One region of the Pseudoduganella rhizocola genome, then DNA from elsewhere that is predicted to be linked to it. Evidence: predicted binding sites of a transcription regulator. Region 1 holds the regulator's gene; the other holds the start of a gene.
The links. Region 1 encodes sigma-54, which starts transcription at its own class of promoters, with help from an activator protein. Its sites were predicted from a motif close to TGGCANGNAANCTGCTTT; they were not measured.
Positions count from the first base shown of each region.

Region 2: the regulator sigma-54 is predicted to act here: its motif matches at 2,435-2,452, upstream of ACJRPG_RS22345 (flavin monoamine oxidase family protein).

Region 1 covers NZ_JBJQIK030000011.1:95,634-101,295, forward strand. Annotated here, with positions in the region: gene ACJRPG_RS21070 (KpsF/GutQ family sugar-phosphate isomerase) at 1-760, shown strand, start outside; gene ACJRPG_RS21075 (KdsC family phosphatase) at 760-1,299, shown strand; gene lptC (LPS export ABC transporter periplasmic protein LptC) at 1,309-1,902, shown strand; gene lptA (lipopolysaccharide transport periplasmic protein LptA) at 1,924-2,475, shown strand; gene lptB (LPS export ABC transporter ATP-binding protein) at 2,478-3,233, shown strand; gene ACJRPG_RS21095 (RNA polymerase factor sigma-54) at 3,237-4,706, shown strand; gene hpf (ribosome hibernation-promoting factor, HPF/YfiA family) at 4,777-5,136, shown strand; gene ACJRPG_RS21105 (LysR family transcriptional regulator) at 5,188-5,662, opposite strand, start outside.
Region 2 covers NZ_JBJQIK030000013.1:70,305-75,966, reverse strand. Annotated here, with positions in the region: gene ACJRPG_RS22355 (DEAD/DEAH box helicase) at 1-390, shown strand, start outside; gene ACJRPG_RS22350 (TnsB C-terminal domain-containing protein) at 550-2,262, shown strand; gene ACJRPG_RS22345 (flavin monoamine oxidase family protein) at 2,485-4,068, shown strand; gene ACJRPG_RS22340 (c-type cytochrome) at 4,065-4,457, shown strand; gene ACJRPG_RS22335 (RidA family protein) at 4,475-4,969, shown strand; gene ACJRPG_RS22330 (TonB-dependent receptor plug domain-containing protein) at 5,013-5,662, shown strand, end outside.

The DNA.
Region 1 (5,662 bases):
GGCCCTGTTCGTGCATCCGGCCGAAGCGGCGCACGGCGACCTGGGCATGGTCACGCCGGAAGACGCCTTCATTGCGATTTCCTATTCCGGCGAGAGTTCGGAGCTGATGGCCATCCTCCCGGTGGTCAAGCGCATGGGCGGCCTGGTGATTTCCATGACCGGCAACGACAATTCGAGCCTGGCGCGCCTGGCGGACGTGCACCTGAACGTGTCCGTGGCCAAGGAAGCCTGCCCGATGAACCTGGCGCCGACCGCCAGCACCACGGTTACGCTGGCGCTGGGCGACGCGATCGCCGTCGCGCTGCTGGACCTGCGCGGCTTCAAGGAAGAAGATTTTGCACGGTCGCATCCGGGCGGCGCCCTGGGCCGCCGCCTGCTGACCCATGTGCGCGACGTGATGCGCAGCGGCGACGCCGTGCCGGCCGTTACGCCGGACACCACGCTGCCGGACGCGCTGCTGGAGATTACGCAGAAGGGCATGGGCATGACCGCCGTGGTGGACGCGGAACGCCGTCCGCTGGGCGTCTTCACCGACGGCGACCTGCGCCGCCTGATTGACAAGGTGCAGGATTTCAGCAAGGTGGTGATGCGCGACGTGATGCACGCCAACCCGCGCAGCATCGGCCCGGACAAGCTGGCCGTGGACGCGGTGGCCGTGATGGAACAGCACCGCATCAACCAGATGCTGGTGGTGGACGGCGAGGGCAAGCTGGTGGGCGCCCTGCACATCCATGACCTGACCCGCGCCAAGGTGATCTGATGAGCGCCGCCTTCAACCTGGACAACGTGGCGCGCGCCGCCAAGGTCAAGCTGATGATCTTCGACGTGGACGGCGTGCTGACCGACGGCAGCCTGCATTACGGCGCCGAAGGCGAGGCGCTGAAGACCTTCAATGTGCAGGATGGCCTGGGCATCAAGCTGCTGCAGGAATCGGGCGTGCTGACGGCCATCATCAGCGCGCGCCGCTCGCCGCAGGTCACGGCCCGCGCCAGGGACCTGGGCATCGAATTCGTGCACCAGGGCGGCCATGACAAGCTCACGCCCTTCAAGGCCCTGCTGGCGCAGCTGAACCTGGCGGAAGAGCAGGTGGGCTTCATCGGCGACGACGTGGTGGACCTGCCCATCCTGAGCCGCGTGGGCTTTGCGGTGTCGGTGCCGAACGGCCGGCCGGAAGTGCACAGCCGCGTGCACCACATCACGGAGGCGGCCGGCGGCAAGGGCGCCGTGCGCGAAGTTTGCGAATTCGTGATGCGCGCGCAAAACAGCTATGACAAGATCCTGAACCAGTTCATGGCCTGAGGAAGAGCGATGCGTAACCAGAGGACAGCCCACCGCTTCCGCGTCTCTATTGCCATGGCGCTGGCGCTGCTGTTCGCGCTCGGCAGCTTCTGGCTGCTGGAGGTGATGAACCGCAGCGGCGAAGAGCTGCAGGCGGACCAGCGCCTGAATGAGCCGGACCAGATCATCGAGCGTTTCAGCCTGGTGCGCATGACGAAGGAAGGCAAGCCGAGCTACATCATTTCGGGCGACAGGCTCACGCACCGGCCGGTCGATGATTCCTCGGAGATCGAGAAGCCGGTGGTGCGCAGCCTGTCCGGTGAGACTCCGCCGATGGATATCCGCGCGAAGAGCGCGCGCATCGACGACGATAACAGCCGCGTGGTCCTGAGCGGCGATGTGCAGATAGACCGCGCCGCCTCCGCCACTTCGCAGGAATTCCGCCTGCGCACGCCGGAGCTGACCATCTTCCCGGACGAAGACCGGATGGAAACGAACAAGCCGGTGCAGTTCCGCCTGGGGAATGCAACGGCGACCGCCAACGGCATGCGCGCCAACAATGCCACGAGCCAGCTGCAGCTGTCCGGCCGCGGCACCATGGTGCTGCCGCCGAAGGCGCGTTGAGCAAAACGAATGGAACAAACCATGAAAAAAACACTTCTTGCTGCAGCCCTGATGCTGGGCGCCCTGGGATTCGCCAGCGCCGAAAAGGCAGACTCCTACAAGCCGACTGAAATCAAGTACGGCACGCTGGACGCCGACGACGTGCGCCAGATCTACACCTTTACCGATGACGTGACGCTGACGCGCGGCACGCTTCTGATGAAGGCCGAGAAGGCAGTCGTCACCTACACGCCGGACGGCTACCAGCTGGCCACGCTGACCGCCGGCGGCGGCAAGCGCGTGAGCTTCCGCCAGAAGCGCGACGGTCCCGGCGACCAGTGGATCGAGGGCGAGGCCGACCGCATCGAATACGACGAGAAGTCCGAACTCGTGAAGATGTATTCGCGCGCCAAGGTGCGCCGCCTGGAAGGCAGCAAGCCGAGCGACGAAGTGCAGGGCGAGTTCATCTCCTACGACAGCCGCCGCGAGTTCTTCAGCGTGCGCAATACGAGTACGGGCGACAGCAAAACCGGCGGCGGCCGCGGCACCATGGTGCTGCAGCCGAAACGCACCGAGCCAGCGGCGGGGAAATAAGCATGGAAGCACAAAGCTGCGGCAGCACCCTCATCGTTCGCGGACTGCAGAAGAGCTACGGCAAGCGCCAGGTGGTGCATGACGTGTCGCTGCAGGTGGAATGCGGCGAAGTGGTCGGCCTGCTGGGCCCCAACGGCGCCGGCAAGACCACTTCCTTCTACATGATCGTGGGCCTGGTGCCGTCCGATGCGGGCACCATCGATATCAGCGGCACCGATATCTCCAGCCTGCCTATCCACAAGCGCGCCACCATGGGCCTGTCCTACCTGCCACAGGAGGCGTCGGTGTTCCGCAAGCTGACGGTGGAGGAGAATATCCGCGCCGTGCTGGAGATCCAGAAGGTCAACGGCAAGCCGCTGACGAAGGCGGAGATCGACGAGCGCCTGAACACCCTGCTGGCCGACCTGCAGATCGAGAAGCTGCGCGAGAACCAGGCGCTGTCGCTGTCCGGCGGCGAGCGCCGCCGCGTGGAGATTGCGCGCGCGCTGGCCACCAATCCGCGCTTCGTGCTGCTGGACGAGCCCTTTGCCGGCGTGGACCCGATTGCCGTGATCGAGATCCAGCGCATCGTGCGCTTCCTCAAGGAGCGCGGCATCGGCGTGCTGATCACCGACCACAATGTGCGCGAAACGCTGGGCATCTGCGACCGCGCCTACATCATCAACCAGGGCAGCGTGCTGGCCTCCGGCCGTCCCGACGACATCATCGCCGACGAATCGGTGCGCCGCGTCTACCTCGGCGAGCACTTCCGCATGTAAGCCATGAAACAGTCCCTGCAACTGCGAACCTCGCAGCACCTCGCGCTGACACCCCAGCTGCAGCAGTCCATCCGGCTGCTGCAGCTGTCGACGCTGGAACTGCACCAGGAGCTCGAACAGCTGCTGACTGAGAACCCGCTGCTGGAACGGCTGGACGATCCGCTGGACCGCTCCGTGCGCCTGCTGGCGGATGGCGCCATCGGCCAGGCGGCGCCCACGGCCACTGCTGCCGAAGGCCCGGCCAACGAGAACACGCCGCCGGCCGATGCCGCGCCTTCCGAGCCGGAACAGTATGAAGGCGAGGGCATCGCGGAAAGCGACGGCGACTGGTCCGACGCGGGCCGGTCGAAAGCGCCGGACGACGAAGATGCGCGTCCCCAGCTGGAAGCCGGCCACCACAGCCTGCGCGAGCACCTGATGGAACAGATGCGGGTGACGGTGCTGGAACCGCGCGACCGCGCGCTGATGGAATTGATCATCGACGCGCTCGACGAAAACGGCTACCTGGAAGAGAGCCTGGAAGAGATCCACGCGCGCCTGCCGGAAGAACTCGATATCGAAATCGAGGAGCTGCAAACCTCGCTCACGCTGCTGCAAAGCTTCGACCCCGTCGGCGTGGGCGCACGCAATGCATCGGAGTGCCTGGCGCTGCAGATCAAGCGCATGCCCGGCGTCCCTCTGGTCACTCGCCGCATGGCCCTGTGCATCGTGGAGAAGCACCTGGCCTGGTTCGCCCAGCGCGACTTCAACAAGCTGAAAAAAGCGCTGGACTGCGACGACGAAGACCTGCGCGAGGCGCAGGCCGTGATCCGCCGCTGCAACCCGCATCCGGGCGCTGCCTTCTCTGCCGATGCGAGCGACTATGTGGTGCCCGACGTGGTGGTGAAAAAAGGCCGCAACGGCTGGGTCGTTACGCTGAACAACGACGTGATGCCGCGCCTGCGCGTGAACGCGCTGTATGCCAGCCTGCTCAAGCAGGGCAAGGGCGAATCGCAGATGAACGCGCAGCTGCAGGAAGCAAAGTGGCTGATCAAAAATATGCGCCAACGTTTCGACACAATTTTGCGCGTTGCACAAGCGATCGTTGAGCGGCAGAAGAATTTTTTCTCGCATGGCGCGGTTGCCATGAGACCCCTTGTGTTGCGCGAAATTGCTGATACACTGGGTTTACACGAGAGTACTATTTCTCGCGTAACAACTCAGAAATACATGCTCACCCCACATGGGATGTTTGAGTTGAAATATTTCTTTGGTAGCCACGTCGCGACTGAAGCTGGGGGTGAAGCTTCCTCGACTGCGATCCGTGCGCTGATTGTGCAATTCACAGGAGCAGAAGACCCGAAAAACCCTTTATCCGACAGTAAGATTGCGGACATGCTGGGAGAACAGGGCATGGTGATTGCGCGACGTACTGTTGCCAAGTATCGCGAAGCCCTCAAAATCCCTCCAGTCAGTCTCCGCAAGTCCTTGTAGTGAATGGGCTCGTCTGAGCTTTACCGAGCGTCAAGAGCCTGTTGAGTTACATCATCTTTTAGGAGTGTGTATGAATCTCACCATCAGTGGACATCATCTCGAAGTGACCCCCGCGATTCGCGAATACGTCCAGAACAAGCTGGAGCGCGTGAGACGCCATTTCGATCAAGTGATCGACATTGCTGTCATCCTGAGTGTAGATAACCTCACCGAGAAAGAGAAAAGGCAAAAAGCTGAAATCAACCTGCGCATGTCGGGCAAGACGGTGTACGTCGAAAGCCTCGCGCAAGACCTGTATGCCGCGATCGACACCCTGATCGACAAACTGGACCGGCAGGTCATGAAGTACAAAGACAAAGTCCAGAACCACAACCACGATGCAATCAAGCATCGCGCCGAGGTCTTCGAATCTCCGGCCAGCGCCGCATAAAAGAGCGGCCTCACCAAAACAAGGGCGCATCCGGCGCCCTTTTTTGCGCCCCTATTCCGCCACCGCCGCCGCAATCGTGTCCCGCAGCCACTTGTGCGCGGGATCGCGGTGCACGCGTTCATGCCACAGCATGGCCATTTCGTAGCCCTGCACGGCTACCGGCGCCTCCAGCTGCTGCAGTTCGGGCGCATCGCGCAGCAGGCGCGAAGGCAGCATGGCCACCAGGTCGGTGGAGGCCAGCGCCGAGCGCAGGAAGAGGAAATGCGGCACCGACAGCACCACGCGGCGCGCGGCGCCCGCCGCCGCCAGCGCTTCGTCCGTGACGCCGGTAAAACTGCCGCCGCCCGGCGACACAATCGCGTGCTCCAGCGCGCAGAACTGCTCCAGCGTGGGGCGGCGTTTCAGTTTGGGATGCCCCTTGCGCGCCACCAGCACATAGCGTTCGGTGAACAGGGCACGGCGGCGCAGGCTGGGCGGCGCATCGGCGCTTGTCTGCAATGCAAGATCGATCTCCCCTTGTTCCGCC
Region 2 (5,662 bases), on a different contig from region 1:
CTGGACGCGCTCGTCGCCGAAGCGGCGGTAGCGGAGGAAGAGCCCGCGCCGAAGAAGAAAAAGGAAAAAGCGCCGAAGGGCGAGATGCGCATCCGCGCCTACCGCGTGGAAGTGGGCAGCAGGCACGCGGCCACGCCATCGAACCTGGTGGGCGCCATCGCCAACGAAAGCGGGCTGGAAGCGCGCTACATCGGCCGTATCGAGATCTTCGACGACCACTCGATGCTGGAGATGCCCGACGGGATGCCCGACGAGATCTTCAAGCACCTCGGCAAGGTATGGGTGGGCGGCCAGCAGCTGAAGATCAGCCTTGCCGACAGCATGCCGCCGGAATCGGCCAAGCACACCCCGCCGAAGAAGTCCGTGCCGGGCAAGGGCAAGAAGAAGTAAGCGCCTGCGCACGGCTGCGGTGCGGGCGCCGCCCTTCGCCGCACCAGAATAAGGCCCGGAGCCTGCCGCGGCCCGGGCCGTTCCCCCTGCGCCCCGGCGCAGCATTGCCTGGTCTGGTATTTGCATAGACATCTGCATTTAGTCCTCTGAGGGCGGCAGATGCTATCGCGAAACGACTTGATCGAGCTGGCGGTGCCGCGGCGCCGCGTCCTGCGTATCCTGTGGATCGACCCGGCCCGCACGGTGGCGTATGCATTCGATGTCCACGCGCGCTCCAGCGATGCGGAGCTGCTATCCCTGGCCAGCCTGCAGGCTGACCTTGACGAGGGCCGGGCGCACAGGCTGGAGGAAGATCCCTTCACCGTGCTGGTGAACCAGGACCTGCTGCCGCCCAAACACCTGCAGCTGCGTGACCGGGCCTGGTCCATCATCCGCGACCTGGCCTGCATGGAGCCTGCCATCTACCAGCCGCGCAAGCGCGGCCCGCTCATTGCCGATTACGCCGGGCGCCACGGGTTCTCGCATCCCACGCTCTACCGCTACCTGCGCCGCTACTGGCAGCGCGGCATGACGCCGAATGCGCTGCTGCCCGACTACGCCAATTCCGGTGCACGCGGCAAAACCCGCCGCTCCTCGGAGGGAGTGAAGCGCGGACGGCCACGCAAGCACGGCGCCGCGCCAGGTGTAAACGTCGGCGACGGCATGCGCCGCATCTTCCGAGTGGCCGCTGCCAGCTATTCCGCGGCGCAGGGCCGTTTCTCGCGACGCGCGGTATATGAGGCCATGGTCCGCGACTTCTTCAGCCGGCCCAGCGTCGACCACGAGACGCGGCGTATACGGCGCGAAGCGGGAGCGGATGCGGTGCCGACCTTCGGCCAGTTCAGCTATTGGCTGACGCAGGACGGCGTGCCTGGGCAGCCGGGCCGGCCTGCACCCTTGCCCGCGGAGTGGCATGTGCCGCAGCCCGGCCGGCCCGGCGCCGTGTTCCAGCTCGACGCGGTGCGGGCCGACGTGCAGCTGGTATCGGCCGACGACCGCAGCCGGCTGGCGGGCATGCCGCTGCTATATGTGGTGTCCGATGTCTTCAGCGGCCTCGTGGCCGGCATCCACGTCAGCCTGGAGGCGCCGCACTGGCGGCAGGGCATGATGGCGCTGGTCCACTGTGCTGCCGACAAGGCCCGCTACTGCCAGCGATTCGGCCGCAGCATCCATGCCGGCGAATGGCCTTCACGCCAGCTGCCGGAGATGCTGCGTATCGATCCGCTGCTGGCCGGGGAAGCGCAGACCGATGTGCTGTTCAATAACTTCGGCGTGCGCTGTACGGCGGGTACCGCGCAGTCCGCATGGTGGCGCGAGGATCTCGGCAAGCGCTTTCCGCTGCTCGATGCCGCCGCACCGGTCCGCGCCCCGGATGACATCTCCGGCGCCATGGACGCCGCCATCGACATCGTGCAGTTCACCCGTGCCGTGATCGACAGTATCCTCGAGTACAACCTGCGGCAGCAAGGCCCGGGGGCGCTGGCGCCGCTGCAGCTGTGGGAATGGGGGCTGCGCCAGCGTGGCGGAGCCCTGCGCCAGTATCCGGAAGAGACGGTGCGCTGCTGCCTGCTGCCGACAGAGGAAGCCATGGTCACGCCGGATGGCATCTGCCTGCACGGCCTGTATTACAGCTGTGCGCATGCGCTGGCGGAACGCTGGTTCGAGCGTGCGCGCCAGCGGCGCTGGCCGGTGCGCGTGGCGTATGACGCATCCGACCGCTCCCTCATCTACCTTCTGGACCCGGTAGCGCCGATGCGCTTTCATGTCTGCCATCTCGCTGCGGACGCAACGCGGAGCGCGGCGCATGCGCCGGGGATGCACGCCAGCTTCTGATGCGCATCTCGATGGTGCGCCGCACCACAAAGGCCACGGCAGCTTTCTTTGCTGCTGGGGAATAACAAAGTATGTTCGCGGAAGGCCTTATGCCTGCTGGCGCGCTTCGATGCGGGAGCCTGCCGAAACAAGTTTATTCGATGCGCCGAATAGAGTGTTTTCGGCTGCTGCGTGGCACAGCGATTGCTTTGATCACTTCATCCAGCCAAGTGGAGGAAGCAGATGCAAAGTTCAGGTGCAATCACGCGGCGCGAGTTTCTCTATCGCGCCGCTGCTGTGGGAGGAACCGGCCTCCTGTTCAATACGATGGATGCATGGGGCATGGGCATCGCATCGCGCATGGCGGGACCGCCGGTGCTGAGCGGCAACGGCAAGGGAAAGTCCGTCCTTATCCTCGGCGCCGGCCTGGCCGGCATGACGGCGGCCTATGAGCTGGGGAAGCTCGGCTACCGTGTGCAGGTGCTGGAGGCGCGCGGTTTCGCCGGCGGCCGCTGCCAGACCGCACGCAAGGGCTTCACGCTGGCGGAGCTGGGCGGCGAGCCGCAGCGCTGCGAGTTCGACGACGGGCATTACATCAACCACGGGCCCTGGCGCATTCCGCTGCACCATCAGTCGACGCTGCACTACACGCGCAGCTTTGGTGTTCCACTCGAGGTGATGGTCAACGATAACGACCACTCCATCGTCTACCTGGAGAACGGCGGCCCGCTGTCGCGCCAGCGCCTGCGCCCGGCACAGATCAAGGCCGATATGCGTGGCCACGTTGCCGAGCTGTTGGCCAAGTCGGTGCAGGACCACACGCTGGACAAAAAGCTCAATGCCGAAGACCAGCGCCTGCTGCTGGACTACCTGGTGCATGAAGGCCAGCTCGATAACGATGATCTGCGCTACAAGGGCCGCAGTGGCCGCGGCTTCGCTGTCAATCCCGGCGCGGGCATGAATCCCGGCCCCGGCACGGCGTCCGATCCGCTGGGCTTCAGGGAACTGCTGGCCTCCCACGTCAGCAATGTGTACAGCGCGGTGCAGGACTTCCCGATGCAGAACACCATGTTCCAGCCGGTGGGCGGCATGGATGCGATTGCAAAGGCTTTCGAAAAGCGTGTCGGGCGCTTCATCCGCTACAAGGCGGAAGTGCAGACCATCCGCCACGGCGAGAAGAACGTCACGGTGACATACAAAGACACCGGAACCGGCAAGCTGCAATCGCTCAGTGCGGATTACTGCCTGTGCACCATTCCGCTTTCCGTGCTGCGCATGATCGACACCGATTTCTCCGACAAGTTCAAGGCCGCCGTGAAGGCGGTCGCCTATGCGCCGGTCGGCAAGATCGGCCTGCAGATGAAGCGCCGCTTCTGGGAAGAGGACGACCATATCTACGGCGGCCACGTGTTCACGGACCTCAAGGGCATCAACACCATTTCCCTGCCGTCTTCGCAATGGCAGAAGCAGAAGGGGGTGCTGCTCGGCTACTACAACTACCAAAGCGCAGCCATCGAGGTGAGCGCGATGACGCCCGCCGAACGCGCCGAATTCGCACTGGCCGCAGGCGAAAAGATATTCCCTGCCTACCGCGCCTCCTTCGAGAAGTCCTTCTCCGTGGCATGGCACCGCGTGCAGTACAACCTGGGCGGCTGGGCCGAATGGAGCGAGGAGTCGCGCAAGAGCGCCTACCCGGTGCTGCTGGAAGGTGAGGGCCGGGTGCTGCTCGCCGGCGAGCACCTGAGCTATCTCACCGGCTGGCAGGCCGGCGCCATCGAATCGGCCTGGCAACAGCTGGCCCGCATCCATGAAAGGGCCAGTGCATGAAGTCCAACATCATTTTTCTCGCCTTGCTGGCATTCGCCGTGCCCTATGCCGCACAGGCCGCGGACGGCAAGGCCCTGTTCGCGAAGAACTGCGCCGCCTGCCACCAGGCCAAAGGCCAGGGCATCGCGGGCGCATTCCCCGCGCTGGCCGGCAGCGCCTTCGTGCAGGGCGCGCCCGACGAGGTATCGGCAGTGCTGCTGAAAGGGCGGGGCGGCATGCCCGATTTCAGCAGCGCCATGAACGATGAAGAAATCGCCGCGGTGCTGAGCTTCGTGCGCAGCAGCTGGGGCAACAAGGCGGACGGCATCGAGGAAGCGCAGGTGGCGGCCTTGCGCGCCACGCTGCAGGTGCCGAAGTTCGCCGGCGGCCGCATGTCCAACAAACATTGATGAAAGTGAGAGACCGCATGAAACCACGCTTCACCACCGCAGCTTTCCTGTCCCTGTCCCTGCTTGCCGCGTCCGCACAGGCGCAGGGCATCGTCCGCCACAAGATTCCCGGCTCCGACTTCCCGATCGCGCAGGCTGTGACGCTGCCACCGGGTTCCACCATCCACTTCATCAGCGGCCAGGTGCCGCCGGTGGTGGACAAGGCCGCCGCTCCGGAATCCATCGCCGCCTACGGCGACACGAAGACGCAGACGGTCGGCGTGCTGAAGAAGATCGAAGAAATCCTGAAGTCCATGAACCTGGCCATGGGCGATGTCGTGAAGATGCAGGTCTTCCTGGTAGGCGACCCCGCGAAAAACGGGAAGGCCGATATCAAGGGCTTCATGGAGGGCTATACCCAGTTCTTCGGCGGAGCGCAGCCGAACCTTCCTGCGCGCGCCGTGATGCAGGTGGCGGCGCTGAATGTGCCGGGCTGGCTGGTCGAGATCGAAGTTGTCGCTGCAAAAAAATAAGTCGCCGTACCGATTCGTTTCACTCATAAAAAAGGAAATATCCATGCACAAGGGAATCATCAAAACGGGCGCCGCCGCCATGGTCCTGCATTCGGGCCTGGCACTTGCAAATCCTGAACCGGTGGAACCGGCCGATCCGCAATCCGAGAATGTGGCGGGCGCCGCACCGGTTTCGGTGGGGGCCGTGATTGTCACCGGCACCCGCGCCAGCGGCCTGAAAGCGGAAAACAGCGCATCGCCGATCCAGGTTCTGGACGCAGCATCCCTGCTGCGCACCGGCCAGCCCGACCTGGTGCAGGCGCTGGCGCAGAACCTGCCGTCGTTCACGGCGCAGGCCTTCGGCGGCGATACGGCCAACCTCACGCTGTCGGCGCGCCTGCGCGGCCTCAGCCCGAACAACACCCTTGTGCTGGTGAACGGCAAGCGCCGCCACGGAACCTCCAACCTCGCCGTGCTGGGCGGACCATACCAGGGCGGTGCGGCGGCCGACCTGAACTTCATTCCGGTGGCGGCCATCGACCATATCGAGGTGCTGCAGGACGGCGCCGCGGCCCAATACGGCACCGATGCGATTGCGGGCGTGGTCAACATCATCCTGAAATCGAACAACAAGGGCGTGAGCGGCAATGTGAACGGCGGCGGCTACGTGGATGGCGGCGGCCGTACCGGCGACGGCACGGCCAATATCGGCTT